One region of the Bacillus coreaensis genome, then DNA from elsewhere that is predicted to be linked to it. Evidence: riboswitches for the same ligand, from Rfam matches in the RefSeq annotation. Region 1 holds a riboswitch; each other region holds the start of a gene.
What was found. A riboswitch is a leader RNA that binds a small molecule or an ion and turns the genes downstream of it on or off. The one in region 1 is predicted to bind S-adenosylmethionine.

Region 1 (5,881 bases):
AACTTTAATTCTAATGATTTTCACAGTTTTTTTACTAATGTTACCTAATGAAGTGCAAGCCGAAGAGATGATTTCAGTGAAATTAAGAAATTATATCGGAGACACCTCTAAATTACCATTTCACATAAAAGGAGCTTATTCAACATTAGATCCAGCATTGATGATAACGGAAGGGGTTGAATATACACTATCATTTAAGGGTGGGGAAATGTTTCTCACTTGTGGTGAGTCAACAACGGAAATAGCTAGCCCGTTCATTTTATATCCTGATTCTTATGATGAAAAGCATCTAATCTACATTAATGGCAGGCCTTATATGGGTGCGGTAGAATTTAATATAGAAGGAAAAAACATTAGACCAGTTAATCAAATACTATTAGAGGATTACTTACAGGGTGTTGTTCCATTTGAAGTGTTTCCCGAATGGAATATAGAGGCCTTAAAAGCACAAACGTTAGCTGCTCGTACTTATACCATCACCCATAAGACTCCCAAACTAGACGACACCATTCAATATCAAGTCTACGGAGGGTATAATCAATTCAATAAAACAAAAAGAGCTGTAAATGATACGAAAGGAGAAATCATTACTTTTCAAGAAAAACCTATAAGTGCTTTTTATTCTGCGAGTAATGGTGGAATAACGGAAAGTAATAAAAATGTATGGGGTGGCAATGCAAGTCCGTATTTCCCAGTCAAACAAGATCCATATGACCCCGTTCAACCTTGGGAGTTTACATTACATAAAACACAAATAGATTTGGATGAAATCAGATCGAAGGGTTGGAATGAATTAAAGGAGAAAGATGGAAAAATTAGCGTATCTATTAAAAAATGGCTTAATAGAAATGGATATGAAGGTGACATAAAAATTTTAAGTATTCCTTTTTTTGCTATCGATAAGGTTAAAAACGAATCACAAAGGTCGATGATAGGCTCGATTCAAATCGAATTTATGAGAAGGTTGATTGATGGAACCATTATTTTTGAAAAAGTCTCATTGGATCATGTTGAATTAAAAAAAATTCGACCAATGATAGGTGGAGGTCATTTTAGAAGTTATTTAGTAAGTTCGTTTGAAATGAATCCAACTTCTTACAAAGTAAGTGGCAAAGGTCATGGTCATGGAGTTGGTATGAGTCAATGGGGTGCAAACGAAATGGCAGAGAAGGGAAAATCCTACAAAGATATTTTAGGGCACTATTATCCAGGAACACAAGTTAAAGTCATTAAAACCTTCCCAGATAATTAAAATGATGATATCTTTCAGGTATCATCATTTTTTTGCCTTAAGAATAATAATTAATCAAACTTGGCTGTAGAGAAATATTAATATTTCTAATTTGAGGAGCTGAACTTAATGGGAAAAGTTACACCATTCTTAATGTTTCAAGATGGCAAAGCAGAAGAAGCTATGAATTATTACATATCTATTATTGAGGAATCAGAAATTACAAGTATTGTTCGCTATGGAGCGAATGAATCTGGAGATGAAGGAACGGTAATGCAGGCTACTTTTTCTTTAAAAGGGCAAGAATTTATGTGTATAGATAGTAATTTAAAGCATCAGTTTACATTTACTCCATCCTTCTCAATTTTTGTTACATGTGATACTGAAGAAGAAATAAACAACGTTTATCACAAACTGATCGAGGGTGGACAAGCACTTATGCCAATTGGTGATTATGGTTTTAGTCAAAGGTTTGGTTGGCTAAATGATCGCTTTGGGGTATCATGGCAACTAAATCTTCCATTGTGAAACTAATTTTTATATAGGGAGAGAACAACATGGCAATTGGTAAACTGAATCCTAAGGTTGATGATTATTTAAGTAAGACTAAAAAATGGAAGGAAGAATCTGAGAGGTTGAGACATATTGTTCTTGACTGTGATCTGACCGAAGAATTTAAATGGATGCATCCTTGTTACACGTTTAATAACAAAAATGTCGTATTAATTCATGGATTTAAAGAATATTGTGCGCTTCTGTTTCACAAAGGTTCCTTATTAAAAGATCCCCATGGAATTCTTGTCCAACAAACCGAGAATGTACAGGCAGCGCGCCAGATTCGGTTCACCAGTCTTCAAGAAATAGTGGAACTAGAACCCGTTTTGAAAGCGTATATCCATGCAGCTATTGAAGTTGAAAAAGCGGGTTTGGAAGTGGATTTAAAAAAGCATACAGAATTCATCATTCCTGAAGAACTTCAAAATAAATTCGAAGAAACACCAGACTTGAAAACTGCATTTGAGGCATTGACACCGGGACGACAAAGAGCATACATTCTTTATTTTTCTCAACCCAAACAATCAAAAACTCGAGTGTCAAGGATTGAAAATTGTATGGAGAAAATTTTCAGTGGAAAGGGCTTAAAGGATTGCACTTGTGGACTATCTCAAAAAATGCCCTCCTGTGACGGCTCGCACAAAAATATACGATAAGATCATATTAATTAATGTTTATTTTTAGCTGCAGGTAATGGTTATAATGAAATGGATGAAAATAAAGGAAGGACGTACATAGCTATGGATTTTGAAACAGTGATGCAGGAACTTGAAGCTCTTGGTAAGGAACGAACGAAAAAAATGTATATTTCCAATGGTGCACACGAGCCCCTGTTTGGCGTGGCTACAGGTGCTATGAAACCAATTGCAAAGAAAATAAAAATAAATCAAGAACTAGCTGATGAGCTATATGCCACAGGTAACTACGATGCAATGTACTTTGCAGGCATTATTGCAGACCCGAAAGCTATGACTGAATCTGATTTTGATCGTTGGATGGACGGAGCGTATTTTTATATGCTGTCTGATTACGTGGTGGCAGTCACTTTATCAGAGTCAGATATTGCACAAGAAGTGGCGGATAAATGGATTGCAAGTGGTGACGAGTTGAGAATGTCAGCTGGGTGGAGTTGCTACTGCTGGCTTTTAGGAAATCGCAAAGACAAGGAATTTTCCGAAAGTAAGATTTCCAATATGCTTGATATGATAAAAAATACGATTCATAATTCGCCAGAACGAACTAAATCCGCTATGAATAATTTTGTATACACCGTAGGGATTTCCTATTTGCCGCAACATGAAAAGGCGGTTGAGACCTCAAAGGAAATAGGAATCGTAGAAGTTAAACGGGACAATAAAAAAAGCAGTTTACTAAACGCATACGAAAGTATTCAAAAAGAAATGGATAGAGGGAAGCTTGGTTTCAAACGCAAGTATGTAAGATGTTAAAAATCGTTTTGATGTATAAATGCCTTTTATAGACATTCCTATTTAGACGTATTTAGGTTTTTTAGTTTGCTTTTCTCGTAACCTGCAGGATACTGAGGATATGTTCTTGCAAATACTTATAAAAAATGTTAAACTTTAGAAGAATTATTTTTGTTCGGTGTAAAGGATAGTATAAGATTAACTTTTCGTCTTGATGATCACTGAGTCCAAGGATAGTAACACATTGTGTGTAAAGCACACAGCAGGAGGAAACAAAATGGAACAAGGTAAAGTAAAATGGTTTAACGCAGAAAAAGGTTTCGGATTTATTGAGCGTGAAGCCGGAGAAGACGTATTCGTTCATTTCTCAGCTATCCAAGGCGAAGGTTTTAAATCTTTAGACGAAGGTCAAGCAGTTACTTTTGACGTTGAGCAAGGTCAACGTGGAGCTCAAGCAGCTAACGTGCGTAAAGCTTAATAATAAAAACAAACTAAGCAGGCTCTTTTTAGAGTCTGTTTTTTTCTTTTTATATACAAGGATCCCCACTCACTGAGTGAGTGGGGCACAATGTAAGCAAGTAAATCAAATGGTAGATAAAGTGTATCACATCATAACGAATTCACCTAATTATGTTTGTGTTAATTATAGCTTTCAATTCCGCTAAAGTTCACCAATTTGTCGGAGACGGTGATAATCTTTATTAGAGTAAAGTGGACCTTTTGATGGGCTTAATACATACGAAGAATCTATTGTAGCTATCTTTGGAAAAATACACCTATTAATAATATTTAGAAAATACTATTGACATTTTGTTAATAGAATATTAAATTAAGTTTTATACTTTATTAAAGTAAATGAATAAAATACGTTCTCTTATCAAGAGTGGCAGAGGGACTGGCCCGATGACGCCCAGCAACCGTTCCATATGGAATTGGTGCTAAATCCTGCAAAACAAGAAATTGTTTTGAGAGATAAGAGAGGAGTAGTCCTTATTTTGTGATGAAACCTCTCTTTTCTGGAGAGGTTTTTTATATTTTATAAAAACTCTCCTAAGAGCAACGTTGGTAAGAAGACAAAAAACAAAAAGGGGAGAAAGAATCATGAAGAAGAACTTTTTAAGAAGTGCATTTGTATCAGCGATCGCTGCAACACTTTTGCTTACAGGCTGTGCAACAGGGGGAGAAACAAAGGAAGCAACAGGATCGAACACACCGATTGAAGGTGTACCTGACCGCTTTGCAAATGGGGACCAACCGAAAATCAAAGTTATTCGTAAAATTGGTGGAGACGATCACACAGCTCAATTCTTAGCTGGTGCAAAACAAGAAGGTGAAGCATTAGGATTCCAAGTGGATGTATTTACTGCAAATGGAGATACAGCGAAATTTCATGATGCGCTTAACCAAGCGTTAACTCAAGATTATGATGGATTTATTATTTCTCACGGTGACGATGATGCTACCGTGAATGACATACAGAAAATTGTTGACGCAGGAAAGAGTGTAGTCGCATTTGACTCGAATGCAAATTTAACTAGTGTTGATGGTGTCACTCTAGTATCACAGGATGATGAAGCATTAGCTACTCTATCATTGGACCAATTAGTAAAAGAAACAAAAGGTGAAGCCAATATTGCTTACCTATGGGTGGACGGATTCCCACCTATGGTTAGACGAAATAAGGTTTATGAAGAGGTTTTAGCAAATAATCCTGGAATAAAAGAAGTGGAGCGCTTTGGGGTAGCAGCAGCTGACACTAGTGTTCAAACCCAAAATGCCGTTGCCGCAATGTTAAATAAATACCCTAAGGGTGAACTTGATGCGATTTTTGCAACATGGGATGCTTTTGCTATCGGTGCAGCTCGTGCGTTAAAAGAAGCTGGCAGAGAAGAAGTGAAAATCTATGGAATCGATGTTTCAAATGCTGATTTGCAGGAAATTCAAAGAGAAGGCAGTGCTTGGAGATATACCGCAGCTGTTGATCCTAAGTTGATAGGTTCAGTAAATATGAGAATACTCGCAAAGAAATTAGCAGGAGAGGAAACACCACAAACGTATGATTTGGAAGCTTCACTAATCTCTCAAGAAGACCTTCAAAAATCAAAAGATCCTGTTAATATGGTCAATCTAACTGAAATCATTGAAGGATGGGGCCAATCATCAGAATTTGAGGAAGACTGGATGAAGACACTAAAGGAACATTATAAGAAGTAAGGGACTTGTAGATAGACACTCTCTTTTTAAAAAGAAAAAGAGAGTGTTTCTTTGAAAGGACAGTGACATCATGACCACTTTAAAGATGAAGAATGTCTCAATTGAATTTCCGGGTGTTAAAGCATTAAATGAGGTGGATTTTTCAGTTGAAAGCGGGAGAACTCATGCCTTAATCGGAGCCAATGGTGCTGGGAAATCAACGTTGATGAAGGTTCTTGCAGGGGCATATGGCCACTATACTGGTGAAATCACAATGAATGGACAACCTATGACCATTCGTTCTCCAAAAAGTGCCATGGATTCTGGAATTCAAATTGTATATCAGGAAGTGGATACAGCTCTGATCCCCAACTTAACGGTTGCTGAAAATATCATGTTAATGGATACGGTCCATAACATGGGAAAGAAGCAATGGGTCAATTGGAAAAGCCTGCATTCGAAAGCGGCCGCCATC
Region 2 (5,881 bases), on a different contig from region 1:
TACAAAAAAGGAAGGAGCGCAATCGTCTCCTTCCTTTTCTATCTATTTAAACGCATATGATGTTATTAGGCCAAACAAACATAGCTTGTTTTCTGGTAATTCTTATCTCTTTTTTGCTCTTCTTCTCTTTTGATAAGCATTGATATTCAAAAATTAGCTTATCCAGCTCCTGACTACACTCAATTGTCTCTTCCCCACCTAGACCATTTGCTTGTGCAGATTCAATCATTTTCTCTCTCATTTGTTGAATCGTGGCAAGCATTTCACTGCTATTCTGCTGCACCCCGTTAACCTCCTAATACTCCTTAAATCCCCAAATAAAAATTGATCACTTGATGAATTATTACAAGAATTTGAATAAAAGTAAATAGAATCGCAAAATAAGACAAATTTTTCTAAATATTTCTGAATACGACAAAAAACACCCTAAAACTCCTATTACTTTTCGACAATTATCGATTTTATGCATCAAAAGTAATAAAGACACTAGGAGTATAGACTCTAGTGCCTTGAAAACTATTATTAAGCTTCTATTTCACTCTTTTCGTAGATTGGAACCCATCCTTCAGTTGTTACAAAAATACGGATGGCAACTACTTTTCTATCCTCTTGCAGGGTAAAATAATGTCTAACATTCGGTGGTACTGAAATAAGATCTCCAGGGTTTAAAAACACCTCAAAAAATTCACCATCTAAACCTTGGATAATAAACACTCCATGTCCACTAACAATAAAGCGGACCTCATCGTCTGTATGATGGTGTTCTTGTTGGAAGTTCGTTAATAATTGCTCTAGATTTGGAGTGTGTTCAGCAAGAGAAATAACGTCTTGTGCTTTGTATCCACGCTTCTCTGAAATTTCTGCAATTTCAGTTGAGAATGCAGATAGGATTTCTGCTTTCTCTTCATCCGTTAAAATATATTTCTCTTGAAGATTGCTAGGCAGTTTTGTAATATCCCAATGCTCATAGATTACCTCTTGAGATTGTAAAAACGCTGCCACTTCTTTTTGATCTCTAATCTCTTCTTTTGTACTTTGAAATACGATATGTGCCAATTTTTTCATTCTCCTTTAATATTTTATTTTTTATATTCTAAAAGTCTTAGATGATAGCGAAATAAAAATTCGGATGCTTCTAGTAGTTTTTTTGCCTCGAATGCATTTTTCCCCCACACCGTTATTCCATGATTTCTGATTAACACTACGCCTTTATCCTCTTTTACATGCTCACTAAACTCCTGTGCTAATGTAGGAATATGTGCTGGATTACTGATGATTGGGATCCTAAGGACGGCATCTTCTTCCCATAAATCAAAAGCTTTAATTAGCTCTTGACCCGTGAAAGTTATTTCAGCTTGATCACCATATAATTCAGATATGATATTATTTTCAACGGTATGAACATGTAAGCTGCAACCGGCTGATGTTTTTTGATAAATTTCTACATGTAAGAGTGTTTCAGCAGAAGGCTTCAAATGCGTCTCATCTACTGGCTTTCCATTGCCATCAACAAGTAAAAAATCTTCTGACGTTCTTTTTCTCTTATCCTTACCACTTGCTGTTACAAGGAATTGTAAAGGATCGTCACTAACTTTTATGGCTAAATTCCCGCTCGTTCCCATAAACCAATCTCGAACAGCAAGCTCATCCTTCACATCAGCAAGTTCATCCCAACGTTCTGTTAACAGGCTCATCCAATCAACTCCTCAACCTTCGACATATGTTTGATCACATCATAGAAATCAACAAACTCTCTATGATTCAACCCATACTCTTTTGATTTTTCTAATAAAAACTCTCTGGCAATGACAAGATCAGCCTGCTTTGCTGCTTGCAAATCGGTTACTGAATCACCAATAACTACTTTGTAGAAATCTTCTTTAAGTCCACGTATAATACTAGGTTTACAGCATCCACAATCATTTTGGCATTGCTCATCACATGCATTTGGCCAAAGAATATTGATATATTCACCACTAAAATCAGCAGCATTACAATACACTCCTGAAAAAGGGCCGTAAGCTTGTAAAATGGGATATACAAAAAAATCAATGCCACCACTAACAATATACAAGGGAATATCCTGCTCTTTCAAAAACTTCACAAAATCAGGAAATCCTTCGCGAATTTTAACATTTTCAATCGCATACGTAATGATTTCTTCTTTTTTTAAAGAAGGAAGCAAAGAGAAAAGCTTTCCCACTCCTTCTCTTATTGAAATACGCTCAGATAATATGTCGTCTTTTAGCGCTTCCCATTCGGGAGGTGCAAATCTTTTCATAATGGCAATAATGTTATCCTTCTCAGTAATCGTGCCATCAAAATCACAAAATACAGCTATTTTCTTGCTCATGATGGTTTCGCCACCTCAGTAACTCCCCATAGTTCGATCGCGGTTGCTAGTTCAGGATATTGCTGCGAATTTTCTCTCAATGGCAATCCTTGTTGACTTAACTCGATCGCTTGGCGGAAAGCAAGACCTCCGCCTTTCGCACCAGCCGGATGCCCATGAACGCCACCACCAGCATTAATGACACTATCTAAGCCAAAATCTTGTAGTAAAAGTGGAACAAGTCCAGGATGAATACCAGCTGATGGCACTGGGAAGCTCTCATTCATAGGTGCTGATTGATCTGTTAATGCTTCAGCAATCGATAATGCTGCTTTCTTTTCCAAAGCCACCGAACCGTATGGAGATGGGAATAAAGACAAGTCGGCTCCAGCGTAACGCAACAATTTTCCAAGTAGTAGGGAATGAGAAATTCCGTATACATCAGACGAAGTGAGTGCTCCACTCACAGCTGGATGTGCCATAATCGGAAGATCGACACCCTCTTCTTCGCGTAATTCCTGAAGAACATCAAGACCATATGCAAACACATTAAATAATAGTAAGTCCGCACCAAGTTCTTTTGCTCTCTTAGCTTTGTCAATTAATTGAGACGTACGTCCTGTCAAATTCACAGCATATAAGGTACGATGTCCTGTTTCTTCATAGACCTGTTGCAGAACTTCTCTTCCACCAGTAATTCTTTGTTCAAAAGGAGTTAATGGGTTGTCAAAAAGTATTTCATCATCTTTTACAAAATCGACTCCACCCAATGCCTGTTCGCGCAATTGGCTGAAAAGGAATGAAAGATCTCTCCCTAGAATTCCTTTAAAAATACTCATCAATAACGGACGATCATATACCCCAAGCTTCTCTCTTAGACCATTAATACCAAACTTAGGACCTGGAAAAGCCGCTTTTAACTCTTTTGAAAAATCAAGATCTAACAGCTTAATCTTCCCGTCAAGAGACAGCTTTCCAAACACCGTTGTTAAAATAGCTGGAAGATCTAGCGAAAAGTTATTTGAAGGGTAGGCGATTTTTAACACCGCTACCGTTTCATTCGTCTGTTCATCTATGTGTAATTTTTCTGTGGAAATAACTCTACCTTTATATTTTTTCAATTGTTCTTGCTCAAGCTTTTGTAATTGAGTCCATGAACCAACCGTTAAACCAAGCGCAATTTCCTCTGCTTTTTTCTCAGGGTTGTGTTTAGCGTCATGCACCAAGTACGTTGCGATGATCTCACTCATTTGCTTTCGTCCTTTCTCTCTTATACGTATAGACATAAAAAAACCTCTTCTTGTCATCAGGAAGAGGTTAGTATCGTAAACTAACATCTCCTTATCTATCAGCATTTGCTGCAAGAATTAGCACCGTGCTTACAAACCTTGTAAGTCGGTTGCCGGGCTTCGTCGGGCTCGTCCCTCCACCTGCTCTTGATAAGAAAACGAATGTTTTCATTATGGAATTATTGTTTATACTTTCAATTGATTTTGATTATTCCAGAATTTAATTCGACTGTCAATACATTAACTAAAAATTTGGAGCTTTGATATTCTTTCAACCGCTTCTCGCAAACGCGCTTCCGAGGTTAACAGCCCCACTCGTACATAGCCTTCTCCCCATGAACCAAACCCAACTCCAGGGGCAACAGCAATATGTGCTTTTTCTAGTAATAGATCTGAAAATTGTTCCGATGTATAACCGGTAGGAACCTTTAGCCATGCAAAAAATGACCCCTCCGGAGCTACTACATTCCAACCTAATTCTTGAAGTCCTCCGATAAACACGTTTCTTCTAGATTCGTACAATGCATTTAACTCTCGTACACAACTTTGAGACTCAGTTAATGCTGCAACTGCCGCTTCTTGGACAGCTCCAAAAAGACTTACATATAAATGGTCTTGCAACAAATTAAGAGCTGAAATGACACTTTCATTTCCAACCGCAAAGCCTACTCTCCAACCAGCCATATTATACGTCTTAGATAACGTATAAATTTCAATCCCGACGTCTTTTGCACCCTCTGTTTGTAGGAAACTAATCGGTTTATGACCATTAAAGCCTATCGCTCCATATGCAAAATCATGAACAACACAAATCTCGTGCTCTTTGGCAAGCGCGACTGTATCCTCGAAAAAATTAGCATTTGCTATTGCGCCTGTCGGGTTATTCGGATAATTTAAGAACATAAGCTTTGCCTTTTCTAGCTCGCTATCTGATAGAGCCGTATAATCAGGAAGAAAATGATTTTCTTCTTTCAATGGCATGGTAATCATTTCTGCTTGTGCAAGAGCTACCCCCGACCAATAGTCAGGATAACCCGGATCAGGGACGAGAACATGTTCACCTGGATTTAATAGGCATTGTGGGATTTCAACAAGCCCAGCTTTTCCTCCAAAAAGGATGGCAACTTCTTTTTCTGGATTGATATCTACGTTATATTCTCTTTTATAAAATGTCGCAGCCGCCTCTTTTAATGACGCGAAGCCTTGGAAGGGAGAGTATTTGTGATTATTCGGATTCTCTGCAGCCACTTGCAGGGCTTTTACGATATGTGAAGCTGTCGGTTGATCAGGGTTTCCCTGACCCAGGTTTATCACATCATGACCATCTCTGATCTGCTTATTTACTTTTGCAACAAGTGAAGCGAAGAATTGTTTAGGTAAGCTTTTTAATAATTTTGATTGAGGATATATCATCATTTTTCCACCTACTTTATATTTTCGGGCAATTGGCAATTTTTATATTGAAAAACTAGTCACAAATGTATATCGTAAATGACAACTTGTAAAGTATTTTTACTATTTTTTTTTTAGAAAAGGTGGTTTCTTATGAGAGTTTCTTGTATTCAGATGGACATAAGCTTTGGAAATGTAGAAGAAAACTTTCAAAAAGCGGAAAGATTAATAGAGTCAGCCATGGCTGAAAAACCTGACTTAGTCATCCTTCCAGAACTGTGGACGACAGGCTATGACTTAACCCGACTCGATGTTCTTGCAGATGTGGAAGCAAAAAAGAGCATTGAATTTTTGCAAAAATTAGCTAAACAACATCGTGTGCATATTGTTGGTGGCTCTGTTGCTTCTCAAGAAAACAACGGTGTGTATAACAAATTGCTTGTCATAAATAACGAAGGTGAACTTGTTTCCACATACAGCAAAGCGCATCTTTTTAAACTAATGAACGAGCATGAACATCTTCAATCTGGAAGTACAAAAGGCATATTTGCGCTCGACAATCACTTATTTGCAGGATTGATATGCTATGATATTCGCTTTCCTGAATGGATTCGGGCTCATACGACAGAAGGAGCGGAGACCATCGTGGTGGTTGCTGAGTGGCCTCTCCCTCGTTTGAACCATTGGAGATCTTTATTAATTGCTAGAGCGATTGAAAATCAATGTTTTGTCATAGCATGTAATCGTTCTGGCTCAGATCCTGACAATGTGTTTGCTGGTCATTCTTTGATTATTAATCCTTGGGGGGAAGTAATTGCAGAGGGAGACGAATATGAATCCATTGTTACTGGTCTAATTGATTTAGCAG
Region 3 (5,881 bases), on a different contig from region 1:
TTATGTGGTACATGCCAAGTAGCAGGAAAAATGCTCAGGGTCGTTGAACAGCTATTGCCACAACATAACTGGTTAAAGGCAGATCTGAATTTTGTTCCAGCGTTAGCTGAGCAATATTCGATTGAGTCTGTTCCCTGTTTACTTGTTATAAGAAACAATAAACTAGTTAACAAAATTTATGCTTTTCAATCGGTACCATTTTTATATGAAAGTTTAAAATCATTTTAGGAATCAGACGGTACTAGTCTGATTTTTTTTATTTGCGGATGCACGAATCCCTTCGACAGTAAAAGCAATTTCGTTCAAAAAGGTGACATATTTCTCGGGAAATGAACTCTAACTACAGCATTCGATACAAAGCTTGTTAGGTACCCCTGACAAACGCCCCGAAAATTTGTCGAAAAGATATTAAAGGTAAGCCTTCTCTCAGAGTGGAATATATATGTATCCGTATATTTAGAGGAGGAAGACCGATGCTTGTTCAGTTACAAAGAACAGTGAATGAATGGAATAACCGTAGTCATTTACTGCCTTTTTTAAAGAAGGCACCCGTTGTTATTTGTATTAGATCAGAAGATGAGGCCTTCTTTATCCATATAAATAAGGGGAAAGTTGAACTTCTATTCGAAAAAGATCATCATCATATTGCCGCACATCTTCAAGGAAAGAAGGAAGATATTATATCCTTGCTCCGTGGGGAAATCAAACTCAGACAAGCAACATTATCAAATTTAATTTCCTTACAATCTACGTTTAGAACAGCTTTATACTTAGAAACTTTGTTCTTTTTAGTAAAGCCATATAAGCATGCCAATAATATTTGAAATTTTTCTGAACTTTCTAAAATATTATTAACTTGTCAATTTTACCCTGATACCATCATCTACGTGATTAATAAAAATTCTTATAAAGAGTGGTGGAGGGACTGGTATGACAGAACAGAAGAAGTATCGGTTAGAAACACTAGGTGTCCATGGTGGATTAAGTCCAGATCCTACTACAGGAGCAAGAGCAGTACCGATCTATCAAAACAATGCTTATCAATTTAAAAGCACTGAACATGCTGCTAATCTCTTTGCACTTGCTGAACCGGGATATATTTATACACGCATTCATAATCCAACTACTACTGTGTTCGAAGAAAGAGTGGCCCTCCTTGAAGGTGGAGTAGGAGCACTCGCTGTATCGAGCGGAATGGCAGCGATTACACTGGCGATCCTAAATTTGGCTGAAGCAGGGGATGAAATCGTTGCAGCTTCGAATCTATATGGAGGTACATATAATCTATTTGCTATAACATTACCTAAATATGGTATCAATGTGAAGTTTGTGGATTCAACCAATCCAGAGAATTTTAAGCAAGCTATTACAGAGAAAACAAAGGCGATATTTGCAGAGACCATTGGAAACCCAAGCTTGCGAATTCTGGATTTCGAAAATGTCGCAAAGATCGCACATGAGGCAGGTATTCCTCTTGTTATCGATAATACCTTTGCGACTCCTTATTTATGTCGTCCAATCGAGCATGGTGCGGATATTGTTATTCATTCGGCAACAAAATGGCTTTTAGGGAATGGTACAACTCTTGGGGGTATTATCGTGGATGGCGGAAAGTTTGATTGGAATTCGGCGAAGTTTCCTGGATTTACAACCCCTGATGCCAGCTATCATGATATTGTATATAGTGAAGCAATTGGTGCTGCAGCTTATATTGTAAAAGCAAGAGTTCAATTGCTACGTGATCTAGGTCCAGCATTAAGCCCTCAAAATGCCTTTCAATTCACTCTAGGTTTAGAAACTTTGCATGTGAGAATGAAGGAGCATGTGGCAAATACGAAGAAGATCGTAGAGTATCTAGAAGCACATCCTGCGGTTAATTGGGTGATGTATCCAGGAAATGAGAAGCATCCAGACTACGAGCTTGCGAAGAAATACTTACCTAAAGGAGCAGGTTCTGTCGTTGTCTTTGGAATCGACGGAGGGCGAGAGGCTGGAGCAACGTTTATAAATAGTCTCAAACTTTGGGCACATGTTGCCAATGTTGGTGATGCAAAAAGCTTAGTCATTCATCCTGCAAGCACAACTCATCAACAGCTTGACACAGAGGGGTTAAAAGCAGCAGGCGTTCCAGAGGATTTAATTCGTCTTTCGATCGGGATTGAAAATGTGGAGGATTTAGTTGAAGATTTAGAGCAAGCGATTACATTAGCGACAGGGAAAACCTCGCTTACTAGCCATGTGTAATCCATAAGATTTTTGTCGAAATTTATCGTTGACACTCCCGTTTTTCCATGATACGATAGCACTCGTGATTAAGACTACAACTAAAAAAGTTCATATAGATTGATAAGCTCTTATCAAGAGAGGTGGAGGGATGTGCCCTATGAAGCCCGGCAACCGTCAAAATATTGAAATGGTGCCAATTCACACAAAGCGTATTGCTTTGATAGATGAGAGAAAGGTGATACTTTCTGCCTTTCTGCTCATGCAGAAAGGTTTTTTTTATGTTCATTTAGAGTGCTCTCATTCGAATAGGAATGAACCGGATGATAGAACCTAAGTTGTATTGTACCTTTCTGTAGCATGACAGCATGTAGTTTTATCAGAATAATCGGAAATGGAAGGGGGAGAAACCTTTGATCTCGATAAAAGACGTAAAAAAGATTTATTCTTCAAGACAAGGAAAAGTAACGGCTGTTGATAATGTAAACTTAGAAATTACTGAAGGAGAAATCTTCGGTGTAATTGGTTATAGTGGCGCAGGGAAAAGTACGCTTATTCGTATGCTGAATGGGTTAGAAATTCCTACTGAGGGATCCGTTATTGTGGCAAATAATGAAGTATCGAAAATTAAAGGTAGTAGCCTTCGTAAAGCTAGACAGGAAATAAGCATGATATTCCAACATTTTAACCTTTTATGGTCTCGAACAGTAAGAGAAAATATTGCATTTCCACTTGAAATTGCAGGAGTTCCTAAAGGGCAAAGAATGAAAAGAGTAGACGAGCTTATTCGTTTGGTTGGATTAGAAGGAAGAGAAGACGCTTACCCTTCTCAATTGAGTGGTGGGCAAAAACAAAGAGTAGGAATTGCGAGAGCACTTGCTAACAATCCCAAAGTTCTCCTTTGTGATGAGGCAACATCTGCTCTTGATCCACAAACAACAGATTCGATTCTAGAGCTATTAGTTGATATTAATAAGCGTTTAGGTTTAACCATCGTCCTTATCACTCATGAAATGCACGTCATCAGAAAGATTTGTCATCGTGTAGCTGTTATGGAAGGTGGAAAGGTTGTTGAACTCGGCCCAGTACTTGACGTATTTAAGCACCCTAAGGAAGAAATTACGAAACGATTTGTTCAGCAAGTAACAGAACCTGAAGAAACGAAGGAAACAATTGAACACTTATTAGAACTGTATCCGCATGGTACAGTCGTTCAACTAGGTTTTGTTGGAGAAGCAGCAGAGCAACCGCTGATTACGAACCTTATTCGCCATTACGAGGTAACTGTAAATATCCTGCAAGGGAAAATATCACAAACACAAAATGGTTCTTATGGAACGCTTTTCATCCACTTAGATGGGGAAAGGGAAGAGCTTTCAAAGGCCATTGCATATATCGAATCACAACAGGTTGGAGTGGAGGTGATTTCGAATGCTTGAGACACTTTTACCAAACGTGAACTGGGAAAAAATGATTGAAGCAACGAATGAAACCCTGTATATGACAGCTATATCAGTTGTTATTACATTTGTTCTTGGTTTAATTTTAGGACTTTTATTATTTTTAACAGCTAAGGGTAATATTTGGGAAAATAGATTAGTGAATAAAGTGATCAGTTCTGTCGTGAACGTCTTCCGCTCGATTCCCTTTATTATATTAATTGTTCTTTTGATTCCTTTTACAAAGCTTATACTAGATACGATGATTGGTGAGAATGCAGCTTTACCGGCATTAATTATTGGTGCCGCTCCGTTTTACGCGAGAATGGTGGAAATCGGATTGCGTGAGATTGATAAAGGAGTTATTGAGGCAGCTAAATCAATGGGTGCTAAAACTAGCACGATTATCATTAAGGTGCTTATTCCTGAATCATTGCCAGCTTTAGTATCTGGTATTACGGTTACGGCTATTGCTTTGGTGAGTTATACAGCAATGGCTGGTGTGATTGGTGCGGGTGGTTTAGGAAACCTAGCATATCTCGAAGGGTTCCAAAGAAGTCGTAGTGACGTAACCCTTGTGGCTACTGTTATCATTTTAATAATTGTGTTTATTATCCAATTTATTGGAGATTCTATAACATCAAAACTAGATAAAAGATAGGAGAGACAAAAATGAAGAAATTTTTAAGCTTATTTTTATCATTAGCAGTTGCTTTAGTTCTAGCAGCTTGCGGTACAGCAAATGATGATGAGTCAAACGGTGGTGAAGGTGAAGAAGCAGCAGAAACGACTGAATTAGTAGTGGGAGCTTCTAACGTACCTCATGCTGAAATTCTAGAAGAAGCAAAATCACTTTTAGAGGAAAAAGGAATTGAATTAAAGATTGAAACGTTCCAAGATTACATCCTACCTAACCAAGCGTTAGAATCTGGTGATCTTGATGCAAACTATTTCCAACACATTCCTTACCTTGAGTCTCAAATGGCAGAGCATGGCTATGATTTTGCTAATGCTGGTGGAATTCATATCGAACCAATGGGTGTGTACTCTAAAAAGTACGAGAGCTTAGATGACCTTCCTGAAGGAGCACATATCATCATGAGCAGCTCAGTAGCAGACCACGGTCGTATTTTAACCATGCTTGAAAAAGAGGGATTAATTACTCTTAAAGAAGGCGTAAACAATGTAGAAGCAACGGTTGAAGATATCGCAGAAAACCCTAAAAACCTTCACTTTGACACAGAGTATGAAGCATCATTATTACCGCAAATTTATAACAATGATGAAGGTGATGCAGTACTTATCAACTCAAACTATGCAATTGATGCAGGTCTGAACCCAATTGAAGATTCAATCGCAATCGAAGACAAAGAGTCTCCATACGTAAACGTAATCGCAGTACGTAAAGACGACGAAAACTCTGAAGCAATTAAAGCTTTAGTAGAAGTGTTACACTCAAAAGAAATTCAAGATTTCATTCTTGAAAAGTATAAAGGTGCTGTAGTACCTGTATCAGAATAATAAGAAATGCAGATGTCTCTTAAAGAGGCATCTGTTTTTTTTTTGTAATAATTTGTGTTGTTTCAAGGATACTAACAGATGTGATACTACATAACTTAAAGACTGGAGTGGGACAAATGGATCAAGGATTTATTGCAAATAATCCGAGTGAAGAAGCTCTACATGATTATAAACTAGGACTTGGCACGTTTACGCAAAAAATGCCAGATATCGCTAGCCATTTTAATTCATTCACAGAAGCATGTTTTAAAGAAGGAGTCTTGTCTCAAAAACAAAAGCAATTAATTGCATTAGGAATTAGCTTATATTCTCAGGATGAATATTGCATCATCTACCATATCAAAGGATGTATGGATCAAGGGGCAACTGAGCAAGAAATTCTTGAAGCAGTGGGCGTTACAGCGGCGTTTGGTGGTGGAGCCGCTCTGAGCCAGGCTGTTACACTTGTCCAAAATACAATGGATGATTTTAATCAATTAAAACAGTGAGTTAAGCTCCTATCGAGAGTATTTGGCTAGAAAACACTGGAAATCATAAGGTGAGTTTTTCTAACAAAGTCTTAGCTGTATACATCCTTAATTATCGTGTTTTTTCGGCTTTGTTCCAAAGAATTGACCTGTGTTACGATAGATGTGACCAAAGAAAGTCGAATAAAGCGATATTTGGAAGGGATGGATTCATTATCAGTCAACTAAGGT
Region 4 (5,881 bases), on a different contig from region 1:
AAGACCATATCTTTGTAGCTTTAAAGAGTTGGCAGCGTACGTATTCGTTTGTATAACATCCGCTCCTGCTCGTAGATAGGCCTTATGGATGTTAAAAATATCATCCGGATGCGACAGGTTTAACTCTTCAAAACAAGTATCTGTTCCATAAGAGTAGAGAAGGGTACCCATTGCACCATCACCAATGACAATGTCTTTTTTAAGTTTATCTAAAAGGCTCATCTTACTTTCTCTCCTTGGCAATTCGCGGCTATCGTTTCAAGAGCAGCCGTGAAGTCTTTAATGATATCATCTGGATGTTCTAGGCCAACAGAAAGGCGAAGCAGGCTTTGGCTGATTCCTCTTTTTAAGCGTTGTTCAATCGGCATTGCTGCATGGGACATTTTCGCCGGGTAAGAGAGGATCGATTCAACTGCTCCTAAACTAACAGCAAATACAGGGATCTCTGTTAATTCAACAAATTGTTTTACGGCTTCTTCACTTTCGAGTTCAAACGAAAGAACAGCTCCGGCCCCTTCTGATTGTTCGTTTTGTATTTCGTACTGTGGATGATCAGTAAGTCCAGGGTAGTACACTTTTTTCACAGAAGGATGGTCCTGCAAGAAGTGTGCTATTTTTAGTGCAGATTTCATTGAGAAGTCCATACGAACCGATAAGGTCTTTATTCCTCGTAACACTAACCACGCATCTTGAACGCCTAACACAGCGCCAAATGAGTTTTGTAAAAATCCAATCTGTTTAGCAAGATCAGGATCGTTAACAACGATCGCACCAGCAACTACATCACTATGACCAGAAAGGAACTTCGTGGCACTATGAAGCACCACATCCGCACCAAGAAGTAAGGGCTTTTGTAGAGCAGGTGTTAAAAATGTATTGTCAACAAAGGTTAAAGCTCCAACACTTTTAGCAATGTCACTAATGGCTCGGATATCTGTCACCTTTAAAAGGGGATTGGAAGGAGTTTCTACATAGAAAACCTTTGTATTCGGACGAATCGCCTGTTTAACTTCTGTGAGGTCCGTCATATCAACAAATGTGTGCTCGATTCCAAAACGCGAAAGAACTTCCGTCACCATTCTGTAGGTCCCACCATACACGTCTTCTGTGATCACCACATGATCTCCTTGAGAGAGAAGGAGAAACGCAGTCGAAATGGCTGCCATACCTGATGAAAAGGCATATCCGTTTGTACCTTCTTCAAGGTTAGCAATGACTGTTTCAAAAGCTTCGCGAGTTGGATTCGCACTTCGACCATAGTCGTATTTTCCAAACTCATCGACGCTATGCTGATGGAAGGTGGATGCATGTTGAATAGGAACGGAAACAGCACCGTTTGTTGGATCAAATTTATGTTCATTATGAAGTAGTTTTGTTTCAAATGAGAAATTGTGTTCTTTTGTCATTTTTATGCCTCCGAACTTAAACGAGTAAGAGCTTGGTCAATATCTTTAATTAAATCCTCCACGTCTTCAATACCAACAGAGAAACGAAGCAGGCGATTACAAACGCCTATTGAAAAACGAATTTCTTCCGGAATATCCGCGTGTGTCTGTGTAGCTGGGTATGTAATGAAGCTTTCTACACCCCCAAGACTTTCTGCAAACGTAATAAGCTTAAGATTTTGTAAAAATGAATTAACCCACTCTTCTTTTTTTATTCGGAAGGATAGCATGCCGCCGCGGCCTGGGTAAAGAACATCTACTACATTTTCATGATTCTTTAAGAAGCTTGCAAGTTCGCTTGCATTTTTTTCATGCTGTTTCATTCTAAGTGCTAAAGTCTTCATCCCACGAATAAGAAGCCAAGAGTCAAACGGACTTAAAACAGCTCCAATAGAGTTGTGGTGGAATCCAAGCTGTTCACAAACCTCTTTTCCTTTCCCGACGATCAAGCCAGCTAGCACATCATTATGTCCACCTAAGTATTTGGTAGCACTATGAATGACAATATCAGCTCCAAGCTCAATCGGTCTTTGAAGTAATGGAGTGTAAAACGTATTGTCGACAATTAATAAAATATTATATTTCTTCGCTAGTTCAGCAACCGCTTGAATATCCGTTTCTTCCATTAGAGGATTGGTTGGTGTTTCAATGAATATGGCTTTCGTTTTTTCTGTAATAGCCTGTTCGATAATGCTCACATCATGAGTTTGTACATACGTACTTGAAAGTCCCCATTTTTTAAATCCTTGCTCTAGAATTCGATAGGTTCCACCGTATAAATCTCTTGATACAATCCATTCGTCGCCAGATTCAAAGAGTGCAAGAATGGTAGTGATTGCAGCCATTCCGGAACTACAGGCAAATCCTTGGTCACCGCCTTCTAAATCAGCAATTGCTGCCTCTACAAGTTTTCTTGTTGGATTACCTGTTCGAATATAATCAAATCCAGTTGATTGGCCTATTCCTTCGTGTCGATAAGCTGTCGAAAAGTATACAGGTGGGTTTACTGTCCCAGTTTGAGTTTCACTTCTGTTTCCGATCTGCGCTACCTTTGTTTCATTTTTGTACATTTTAGTCTCTCCCAACATCCTAATAATAAAAAAAAGCCTTCTCTCTAAGAAGAAGACTTTGTTATCAACATGAGCCATTCTTCTTATCTTCCAAGTAAAATACTTGCTGGAATTAGCACCTTTTCAAAAAATTGATGGTTGCTGAGGCTTCATAGGGCCAGACCCTCGACCTCTCTTGATAAGAAATCAAAACATTTAATTTTTTCTAACTTTACTACAGTAAATCGCTAAGTGTCAATCTTTTTTACAAATTAACGACAATTTTGTTCACAATTTCCTAAAATTTACTATATGAATATTCAGAACATTTAATATATAATAAGTTTGAGAACAAAAAGTGGAGGGAAATTCATGCAAACGAAAAGCAGATGTCATCATCGGTATATGTTGAGTGAAGACGCCTTTTTTGTTACCGAGGATGGAATTGAATTGTTTATATCAGGTGAGGGTCTTCAAGGTTATCCTGTAGGTGGTCACGTGGATTTTCCTCTTGAAATGAGAGAAATGAATGAATCAGCTCAAAAGGAGAAACGTCTCTCCAGTCAACCACCGCAACAACTTTACTTAAATATGATCAATCAGTTATAGACGGGGAAACCCGTCTTGTTTATTTTCGAGGATAAATAAAACCACCGGCACTTGGGTGCCGGTGGTTGTGTCCTATGATTTAATTGTCGGTTTCAAATTTCTTTTCTCAATTTCCTTCTTCAAAAACTTCGCCCATTCTTTATCCTCACCTGACTTCAATGCATTCCGATACGAGACAACTAACATTTCATTACTCATAATCTTCATTTGCAAGCCTCCTTAAAATGGACTGAATTTTCTAGCTTTTTATCATTGTATCGGGTTTTAATCCATTTGAAAACCCAAAACTCTAGATTTACTGCCATAAAATTATTAATATTCTGTTACAGGATTTTCACGTAATGATTTTTTTCATGATAAAATATGGTAAATAGTTTGTACGATGGGGGAGAAGGATGGATACGATTACACTTTTTGTTTATGGTACATTAAGAAGACATGAAACGAATCACAGATTAATCAGAGAAGCTACTTGTATCGCTGAACAGGCATGGGTAAACGGTGAGCTTTTTGATACAGGTAACGGTTATCCTACACTAGAACTCAATGATTCCGGTAAGGTGCATGGAGAGTTATATGAAGTTAGTAAAAACCTTTTACCTCAGCTTGACGCATTGGAGGATTATGAAGAGGGTAAAGAGTCTAATTTGTATGACAGAACAAATGTTACCGTTCATACTGATAAAGGCACTAAAGTAGCGCTCGTGTATGTGAATGTGGATGAATCAAGCAAGGCTGAAAAAATCACCCACGGAGATTGGAAGTTACATAGATTCATGAAAAATCGTCCTGAACAAGTATATTACTTTGCATATGGTTCATGTATGGATGATGAACGATTCCGAAAAGCGGGGGTAGATCACTGTTTTAAAAATCTCGTCGGTGCTGCCGTTTTAAAGGGATACTCCATGAAATATCTTTTCAGAGTAAGTGATGGCGGAAGAGCAGATATTGTAGAAGATGGTGGTGAAACCGAAGGGGTAGTTTACTTAACTCCATATGAAGGGGTCGAGTATTTATTTGGTAGAGAGGGGTTCTATGGAGGATGGTATCGCCCTACCTTTGTAGATGTGGACATCGATGGAGAAATATTAAAGGATGTTTTGACATTCCATGTGTATAACAAAATGCCCGAAGTGTCACCCCCCGACCATTATTCGACCGAAATTCTTAGAGGGGCCAAAGGAAGATTGAGTGAAAGGTATTATCAATATCTACTAAAAGAACTTGATCGTCTAAAAAAATCAAGCAATAGTTAACTTTTTTATTGTACATCGGTTTAATACGAGTATCCATTGTGGTAAACACTTAATATCACCAACTTAAGAAAGTGGGTCAGAATATGAGTGGGAATCGAGAAAATGGCTATTATGAGCTGGTGTATAATAATCGACAATACAACTATCTAGAGTTTATTAGATTAGATACAATATGTGAAATTAGTTATATCACTTTAAAAAATATCTTAACAGGTGAATTTTTTACCTTTGAAGAAAACAAAGTTCGAAAAGTGACAAAAAGAAATTTTCGAATCAAGCCTTTAAAGAAGCATTTTTTAGAAAAAGTTGCTAAGTAGTTACTTCCTTTCTATAATAAGATAGATAATGTAAAAGGAGTGACTGTAGTGATTCATCTAAAATGGTCAGAGTCAGAAACAATAAAAAAGGTAACTTGTGTTCACACAAAAGCTGAAAAATATATTGTAGATAATAAATTAACACCAGGAAATGTGTACGAAGTAAAAAATGAAACAGAAGAATTTTACTTTATTATAGATAATAGTGGAAAAGTCGGCGGCTATTACAAGGATTATTTTAAAGAAGCTTAACATCAGACTACATAATACTGTTAGCAGGGTAGCTAACAGTATTTTCTTTTAATCTGTCATTTTTCTAATTAATAGGGTGAATATTATTATGAGGTTATTATTTGTAGGTATCGGTGGCTCCATTGGAAGTGTGTTGAGATATAGTATTTATTACAATATGTTAGCCATTAATGGAAAATGGTTACCATTTTTAGGAACATTACTTGCCAATTTGTTAGGAGCATTTGCACTTGGTTGGTTTACTTCTAGACTGTTGCTATCAAAAAAGCTCCCTGATGACTTAGCAGCTGCTATTGGGACGGGGTTAATTGGTTCTTTTACGACTTTCTCTACCTTAAGTGTGGAACTTAGCTCGCTTTTACAAGAGGGACAATATCTTCTAGCTATTTGTTATGTATTTATAAGTATGATAGGTGGCCTTGTCTGTGCATTTGGCGGCTTCCAAATAGGGCAGAAAAGGGTGGCTGTTCAATGAATTTCATACTAATCGCTGCAGGTGGGTTTATTGGAGCAAATGCTAGATATATTATTGGTCTACTTGCGAAAAAGTACATAAACGTTTCCATTCCTATTGGTACACTCTTTATTAATGCAATAGGTTCATTACTTTTAGGTTTGTTGGTAGGTAAGGGGATAAGAGGGGACGTTTACTCCTTTTTAGGAGTTGGATTTATGGGTGCTTTTACTACATTCTCTACATTCAAACTTGAACTGATACAGCTTTGGCAATCAAAAGAACATAAAGCATTCGTCCTATATTTGATATTGAGCTACGGGTTAGGAATTGTCCTAGCTTCAATTGGATTTATGATGGCATAAAAGAGGGTCTGCTCTTATTAGAGCAGACCCTTTTAACTATGCTTTTTCTGTATTAGCTGAAAGTGTTGGTGCAGGTGTTTGGTATAATTTTTTTCCTATTAGTGTTTGGATAATGAGGAAAGTACCCCCAA

Region 2: it holds a riboswitch for S-adenosylmethionine, as region 1 does, so the genes downstream of both, ACQ5H4_RS04030 (2,3-diketo-5-methylthiopentyl-1-phosphate enolase) here and ACQ5H4_RS21755 (sugar ABC transporter substrate-binding protein) in region 1, are expected to answer to the same signal.
Region 3: it holds a riboswitch for S-adenosylmethionine, as region 1 does, so the genes downstream of both, ACQ5H4_RS11445 (methionine ABC transporter ATP-binding protein) here and ACQ5H4_RS21755 (sugar ABC transporter substrate-binding protein) in region 1, are expected to answer to the same signal.
Region 4: it holds a riboswitch for S-adenosylmethionine, as region 1 does, so the genes downstream of both, ACQ5H4_RS02375 (methionine biosynthesis PLP-dependent protein) here and ACQ5H4_RS21755 (sugar ABC transporter substrate-binding protein) in region 1, are expected to answer to the same signal.

The regions. Positions count from the first base shown of each region.
Region 1 is NZ_JBOCCY010000023.1:3,791-9,671, forward strand. It holds gene ACQ5H4_RS21730 (SpoIID/LytB domain-containing protein) at 68-1,252, shown strand; gene ACQ5H4_RS21735 (VOC family protein) at 1,361-1,759, shown strand; gene ACQ5H4_RS21740 (YdeI/OmpD-associated family protein) at 1,789-2,442, shown strand; gene ACQ5H4_RS21745 (DNA alkylation repair protein) at 2,527-3,234, shown strand; gene ACQ5H4_RS21750 (cold-shock protein) at 3,491-3,691, shown strand; SAM riboswitch class I at 4,085-4,192, shown strand; gene ACQ5H4_RS21755 (sugar ABC transporter substrate-binding protein) at 4,315-5,427, shown strand; gene ACQ5H4_RS21760 (sugar ABC transporter ATP-binding protein) at 5,498-5,881, shown strand, end outside.
Region 2 is NZ_JBOCCY010000002.1:170,495-176,375, reverse strand. It holds gene ACQ5H4_RS04050 (Spo0E family sporulation regulatory protein-aspartic acid phosphatase) at 47-283, opposite strand; gene ACQ5H4_RS04045 (1,2-dihydroxy-3-keto-5-methylthiopentene dioxygenase) at 523-1,065, opposite strand; gene ACQ5H4_RS04040 (methylthioribulose 1-phosphate dehydratase) at 1,080-1,694, opposite strand; gene ACQ5H4_RS04035 (2-hydroxy-3-keto-5-methylthiopentenyl-1-phosphate phosphatase) at 1,691-2,353, opposite strand; gene ACQ5H4_RS04030 (2,3-diketo-5-methylthiopentyl-1-phosphate enolase) at 2,350-3,582, opposite strand; SAM riboswitch class I at 3,671-3,778, opposite strand; gene ACQ5H4_RS04025 (pyridoxal phosphate-dependent aminotransferase) at 3,862-5,037, opposite strand; gene ACQ5H4_RS04020 (carbon-nitrogen family hydrolase) at 5,167-5,881, shown strand, end outside.
Region 3 is NZ_JBOCCY010000006.1:96,442-102,322, forward strand. It holds gene ACQ5H4_RS11430 (thioredoxin family protein) at 1-228, shown strand, start outside; gene ACQ5H4_RS11435 (hypothetical protein) at 474-824, shown strand; gene ACQ5H4_RS11440 (O-acetylhomoserine aminocarboxypropyltransferase/cysteine synthase family protein) at 931-2,244, shown strand; SAM riboswitch class I at 2,352-2,457, shown strand; gene ACQ5H4_RS11445 (methionine ABC transporter ATP-binding protein) at 2,637-3,662, shown strand; gene ACQ5H4_RS11450 (methionine ABC transporter permease) at 3,655-4,323, shown strand; gene ACQ5H4_RS11455 (MetQ/NlpA family ABC transporter substrate-binding protein) at 4,335-5,183, shown strand; gene ACQ5H4_RS11460 (carboxymuconolactone decarboxylase family protein) at 5,300-5,671, shown strand; gene ACQ5H4_RS11465 (YuzK family famiily protein) at 5,722-5,881, shown strand, end outside.
Region 4 is NZ_JBOCCY010000001.1:451,624-457,504, forward strand. It holds gene ACQ5H4_RS02365 (bifunctional homocysteine S-methyltransferase/methylenetetrahydrofolate reductase) at 1-222, opposite strand, end outside; gene metC (cystathionine beta-lyase) at 219-1,406, opposite strand; gene ACQ5H4_RS02375 (methionine biosynthesis PLP-dependent protein) at 1,409-2,515, opposite strand; SAM riboswitch class I at 2,596-2,700, opposite strand; gene ACQ5H4_RS02380 (hypothetical protein) at 2,867-3,103, shown strand; gene sda (sporulation histidine kinase inhibitor Sda) at 3,176-3,310, opposite strand; gene ACQ5H4_RS02390 (gamma-glutamylcyclotransferase family protein) at 3,499-4,362, shown strand; gene ACQ5H4_RS02395 (hypothetical protein) at 4,446-4,679, shown strand; gene ACQ5H4_RS02400 (DUF6501 family protein) at 4,728-4,931, shown strand; gene crcB (fluoride efflux transporter CrcB) at 5,020-5,406, shown strand; gene crcB (fluoride efflux transporter CrcB) at 5,403-5,750, shown strand; gene yidC (membrane protein insertase YidC) at 5,787-5,881, opposite strand, start outside.